Regions from separate parts of the Caldisalinibacter kiritimatiensis genome, predicted to be linked through region 1. Evidence: riboswitches for the same ligand, from Rfam matches in the RefSeq annotation. Region 1 holds a riboswitch; the other holds the start of a gene.
What was found. Region 1 has a riboswitch for FMN ahead of L21TH_RS07785 (ECF transporter S component). Riboswitches for the same ligand answer to the same signal wherever they lie in the genome.
Positions count from the first base shown of each region.

Region 2: it holds a riboswitch for FMN, as region 1 does, so the genes downstream of both, ribD (bifunctional diaminohydroxyphosphoribosylaminopyrimidine deaminase/5-amino-6-(5-phosphoribosylamino)uracil reductase RibD) here and L21TH_RS07785 (ECF transporter S component) in region 1, are expected to answer to the same signal.

Region 1 covers NZ_ARZA01000176.1:10,963-14,181, forward strand. The annotation lists gene L21TH_RS07780 (amidohydrolase) at 1-1,045, shown strand, start outside; FMN riboswitch at 1,186-1,305, shown strand; gene L21TH_RS07785 (ECF transporter S component) at 1,423-2,025, shown strand; gene L21TH_RS07790 (DUF2087 domain-containing protein) at 2,296-3,063, shown strand; gene L21TH_RS07795 (SMR family transporter) at 3,197-3,219, shown strand, end outside.
Region 2 covers NZ_ARZA01000096.1:3,735-6,953, forward strand. The annotation lists gene L21TH_RS04835 (FAD-dependent oxidoreductase) at 1-627, opposite strand, end outside; tRNA gene L21TH_RS04840 (tRNA-Sec) at 886-982, shown strand; FMN riboswitch at 1,053-1,171, shown strand; gene ribD (bifunctional diaminohydroxyphosphoribosylaminopyrimidine deaminase/5-amino-6-(5-phosphoribosylamino)uracil reductase RibD) at 1,298-2,398, shown strand; gene ribE (riboflavin synthase) at 2,402-3,052, shown strand; gene L21TH_RS04855 (bifunctional 3,4-dihydroxy-2-butanone-4-phosphate synthase/GTP cyclohydrolase II) at 3,069-3,219, shown strand, end outside.

The sequences.
Region 1 (3,219 bases):
ATTAGATGTAGAAGTTATTGATGCAGAAGGAAAAATGGTTACACCTGGGTTTATTGATGCTCATTGTCATATAGGCCTTTTTGAAGACGGAATAGGCTTTGAAGGAGATGACGGTAATGAAATGGTAGATCCAGTTACACCACATCTAAGAGGAATAGATGGTATAAATCCAATGGACAGAACATTTGAAGAAGCTTATCAAGGTGGAGTTACTTGTGCAGCAACTGGCCCAGGAAGTGCAAATGTGATTGGAGGACAGTTTGCAGCTATTAAAACATACGGAAGAAGAATAGATGATATGATAGTTAAGGAACCATTGGCTATGAAAATAGCTTTTGGTGAAAATCCAAAGAGGGTATATAATGCTCAGAAAAAATCACCTATGACGAGAATGGCAACTGCAGCTATACTTAGAGAAACACTTTTTAAAGCTAAAAACTACGTTGAAAAACAGGAAAAAGCTAAGGAAGACCCATCAAAAGCACCAGAATTTGACATGAAGATGGAAGCTATGGCTAAGGTAATAAGAAAAGAAATACCTCTTAAAGCACATGCCCATAGAGCAGATGATATACTTACTGCTATTAGAATTGCAAAAGAATTTGATGTTGATATTACATTAGAGCACTGTACTGAAGGTCATCTTATTGCAGATTATTTAGCTGAAGAGCAAAAACCTACAATAGTAGGCCCAAGCCTTTCAGAAAGAAGTAAATTTGAGTTGAAAAATTTAACTTTTGAGACACCTGGGGTATTAAATAAAGCAGGAGTGAAAGTTGCAATAATGACAGATTCACCTGTTATACCACTTCAATATTTACCACTATGTGCAGGGCTTGCTGTAAAATCAGGTATGGATGAAATGGAAGCTTTAAAGGCTATTACAATTAATGCTGCAGAAATATTAGGTATAGATGATAGAGTTGGAAGTATAGAAGTAGGTAAAGATGCAGATATAGTTATATTTGATGGAAATCCATTAAAGGATATTAATTGTAAAACTGTAGCAACAATTATAGATGGGAAAGTAGTTTATAAAAGATAATTGATAATTGATAATTGAGAATGGCTTTTCGATGTTCGCCATTTGCCATTTGATAAATAATGCATTGTGGGCATTTCTGTAAAAGGTTGACAAAAGATATGTCTATATGAGATAATATTATTGGCAAATGAATAGTATATTCTAGTCTTCAGGGCAGGGTGAAATTCCCGACCGGCGGTTAAAGTCCGCGAGCTGTTATAGACAGTTGAGCTGGTGAAATTCCAGTACCGACAGTAAAGTCTGGATGGGAGAAGATTAGTACACGGTTAGCTAGTATGTTACTAATTATGTGTAGAATTTTAAGCCTCTGAAGATTAATCTTCAGAGGCTTTTTAATTTCCCTGAAGATACAGTAAAAAATTATTGGAGGGATGAAGATGTTAACACTAAAGGAAAGAGTAACAACGAAATCATTAACTAAAATATCTATTTTATCAGTATTAGCATTTTTAATTATGTTTATTGAGGTTCCATTATGGTTTACTCCAGAATTCTTAAAGGTTGATTTGAGTGATATTCCAGCATTAATAGGAGCATTTGCATTAGGGCCTTTAGCTGGAGTTGCTATTGAGTTTGTTAAAAATATACTTCATATGACTCTTAAAGGAACAGTTACAGGTGGAGTTGGAGAATTAGCGAATTTTATCGTAGGTAGTGTGTTTGTATATACAGCATCAATCTTATATTACAAAAGAAAGACTTTTAAAAGAGCAATAATAGGCATGATATTAGGGACTATAGCTATGACTATAGTTGCTTCATTAGCAAATTATTTTGTATTGATACCTATGTATGCAAAGATATTTGGAGCTCCGATAGAATATTTTGTTGAATTGTCTTCAAAGGTTAATGGATTTGTAGTGGATTTTAAAAGCTTTATATTATTTGGTATAGCACCATTTAATCTATTAAAGGGAATAATGGTTTCAGCTATCACAATTCCTTTATATAAGAAGATATCTCCAATTCTTCATAAGTAAAAAAGCTGATAAATCAGTTTTATAGGTGCTAGGTACTCTGTATTAGTATTAATAGAGTTGGATACTGGTGAAACAAAGAAACGCGGATTTATTTTGCGTTTCTTTTTTTTGCTAAAAATGAAATAAACAAAAAGAAATTTCGTTGCTATTTTGCACAACAAATCAAAAAATGCTTTACAAAACACAAACAATATAATATAATGTCTACGTAAGAGCAAACAAAACCAATACATGTTTATTATAACATTTTGTATAATAGGAGGAAGTTTTATGAAAAATATTGATGAGCTGTTTTGGAATGCTACAGTAGAAGAAATAAAACGAGGCTATATATATGATAATTCTGCTGAAGAGTATATTTGTTTAATTTGCGGTGAGAAATTTATTAAGGGGATTATATATCCATATAATAATTACTTTTGTGATGCAGAAAAGGCAGTAAAGAATCATATAAAAGAAAAGCATGGATCTACATTTAATTACTTAATTAATATGAATAAGAAATATACAGGATTAACAGATACCCAGAAAGAGATATTAAAGTATTTTTATGAAGGACTTAGTGACAAAGAGATTGTTAAAGCTCAAGGGGGTGGAAGTAGTTCTACGGTTAGAAGTCACAGATTTAAGCTTAAGGAAAAAGAGAAACAAGCAAAGGTATTTCTAGCAATAATGGGGTTATTGAACAGTAGTAAAAAAGAACGTAATCAAAAAGGGCAGGAATTTATAAATATTCATAAGGGGGCTACAATGGTGGATGAAAGATATGCAATTACAGAAAAGGAAAGGGAAAAGATTCTAAAAAACTACTTTAAAAATGGTAAACTTAGTAACTTGCCAAGGAAAGAAAAGAGAAAAATAATAGTATTTCAATATATTATTAAGCAATTTGATTCTAATAAGAAATATACTGAAAAGGAAGTAAACCATATATTAAAAAAGATTTATGATGACTATGTTACTATTAGAAGATATCTTATCGAATATGGGTTCATGGAAAGAAGTGATGACTGTAGTCAGTATTGGGTTAAATTATAATCAACTGAAATATGTTATAAAAAATCAAGCTGTAACTAGCTTGATTTTTTATTAATTAATTTAACTACAGCTATAAATGTGTTAGAATATAACAGAAATAAGTTTAAGTTTTTATGAAAGGGGCCGCATTAATATGATTTATCTTTTATTGGCAAT
Region 2 (3,219 bases), on a different contig from region 1:
TCTATTGTTTCGTTTAAAAGTATGGAAAAATTGTATTTTACCTTTTTTACCTAGATTGGCTTTATAATAGGTTGTTCCTAAGTTTTTATTGCTTACTTCATATGCACAAGTGACAAATGGGTTTGTATCAATTTTATTCATTAATTGGTTATAGAAATCATCCTTAATGACATCATTTGGCAGCTTTGTAGTAACAAGTACTTTGTCGTAATAGTCAGAACCAAAAAGAGTTTCGACTTTTACTTTGTTACCTATAATTTCTATATTATTAACTTCAATAGAATATCTTATATCTGAAACGTTTTCACTGAGTTTCTTAATAAGCTCTGAAGTACCCTTGTTGATGAATAAAAGCTTATCACCACGTATAAAAGAATATATGGTCTCTGCATTAAATACCTTAAGTGCATAATAAGCCTGGATATCACAGATATTTCCAAACCCATAAGATGCGAGGGGAGGAGTAATCACTTGACATATAGTGTTCAAATTATGCTGTCGGAGAAATGTGCAAAGAGGTATCATTAAGTCTTCATGAATATACCCATAATTTATACAATTAAGCGATGTAGAATATTTTTCTAATAAAACTTCAGGTTTAGCCAGTTCATTTATTAGTAAAATCACATCTTTTTTTAAAAGAAGAAATTTATTCACATACAAGTTACTATAAAAAAAGTATTTTGGCTAATAATCTTTAAATCCAAATCCTCTATTATTTGTTTTTAGTAACATGAGTGAAGCTTTCAAACACGACGGTGTGAAGAGAGAGTACTCTTTTACCTATTTCGACGGCGAATCGACGGCGAAAAGTAATTCGTCGACCCCTTGACAATTTCTGTCGATTTGCTATAATGTAGTAGTGTCAACAACTTCATAAGGTATGGGAGTAGATGGGTGCTGGTGTGCCCTCTGGTCTTCAAAACCAGTACGGGGCGTTAGGAGCGTCCTGGGTGGGTTCGATTCCCACATACTCCCGCCATTACTTGTTTATAATAATGTTGACAGAAAATAATGATGGTTATATCATATATACTAACTGAATACGGTAAATAATCCTTCAGGGCAGGGTGAAATTCCCGACCGGCGGTATAGCCCGCGAGCTGCTTAAAGCAGTTGATCTGGTGAGATTCCAGAGCCGACAGTATAGTCTGGATGGGAGAAGGATAGATGAGTCTGCTATCAACTCTATGCACTATGATTGTGCTATAAGTCAGACCATGTATTAGTGTTGACATATAAAGCCCTGAAGATTATCTTCAGGGCTTTAATTTTTACTTAAAAAGGGTGTGGTTAGATGGATATTAAATATATGAATAGAGCTATTGAATTGGCAAAGTTAGGAGCTGGATATACAAATCCTAACCCACTAGTGGGTGCAGTAATCGTAAAGAATAATAAAATAATTGGCGAAGGGTATCACAAAATATATGGTGGTCCACACGCTGAAGTAGAAGCGATAAGAAATTCAACAGAAGACTTAATTGGCTCAACTATGTATGTTACTTTAGAACCCTGTTCACATTACGGAAAAACTCCTCCTTGCGTTAATGCTATAGTTGAAAAAGGAATTTCAAAAGTGGTAATAGGTATGAAAGACCCTAATCCATTAGTAGCAGGAAAAGGAATAGAAATTCTTGAGGCAAATGGTATTGAAGTTATTACAGGTGTATTAGAAGAAGAAGTAAAAAAGTTAAATGAAATATTTATAAAATATATTACTACAAAGGAACCATTTTGTATTATGAAAACAGCAATGACAATTGATGGTAAGATTGCTACTAAAAATGGTGATTCAAAATGGATAACAAATGAAAAATCTAGGGAATATGTACATGAGTTAAGGCATAGAGTTTCGGCTATTATGGTGGGTATTGGTACTGTGTTAAAAGATAATCCTTTGCTTACTACTAGAACTAATGAGGAAAAAGGGAAAGATGCCTTAAGAGTAATAGTTGACACAAGCTGTAGAATTCCACTAGATGCAAGAGTTTTAAATTTAAAGTCAAATGCAAAAACCTTAATAGCTACTACTGAAAAAGCAGATAAAGAAAAAATTAAAGCTTTAAAGGATAAAGGGGCAGAAATCTTATTTATACCAGTTAAAAAAGGTAAAGTAGATTTAAAATATCTTGTAAGTAAATTAGGTGAGATGAGTATTGATAGTATTTTATTAGAAGGAGGTAGTACTCTGAATTCTTCAGCATTAAATGAAAAAATAGTAGATAAGGTAATAACATTTATAGCACCCAAAATAGTTGGAGGTAAGGAAGCAAAGACACCTGTGGATGGAGAAGGAATAGGATTTGTAAAAGATGCGATTATACTTAAACATATAGAAGTCTCTAAGTTTGATGAAGATGTTATGATAGAGAGCTATATTAGGAGGAGAGATTAGTATATGTTTACTGGAATTGTAGAAGAAATAGGAATAGTTAAATCAATTATTAATAGCTATAATTCTTCAACTATTATGATAGAAGCTAATAAAATTTTGCAAGATATTAAATTAGGGGATAGTATTAGCACTAATGGGGTTTGTTTAACAGTTACAGATTATGATAATAAAAGTTTTACAGTTGATGTGATGCCAGAAACTATAAATAAAAGTAACTTAAAAAAATTAAAAAAAGGAAGTAAAGTAAATTTAGAAAGGGCATTAAAAGTAGGGGATAGACTTGGAGGACATATTGTAACTGGTCATATCGATGGGGTTGGAATAATTGGAGAATTTAAAAAAGATGATAATGCCATATGGGTTTCAATTTCAACTTCTGAAGATATTCTTAAATATATAGTTTATAAAGGCTCAATAGCTATAGATGGAATAAGTTTAACAGTTGCATATGTAGATAAAAAGCAATTTAAAGTCTCTATAATACCACATACACAACATATTACGACATTAGTTCAAAAAAATATAGGCGATGAAGTAAATTTAGAATGTGACATGATAGGTAAATACATTGAAAAGTTTTTAAATTTACAAAAAACAGAAGATTCAAAACAAGGATTGGATATAACTTTTCTCAAAGAGAATGGATTTATATAAAAATGGGGTGATTAAGATGTTTAAGTTTAATACTATTGAGGAAGCTATAGAAGATATTAAAAAAGGAAAGGTGATTGTAGTAGTAGACGATGAAGATAGGGAAAATGAGGGAGACTTAGTAATGGCTGCAGAAAAAGTTACTCCTGAGGCAATAAACTTTATGGCTA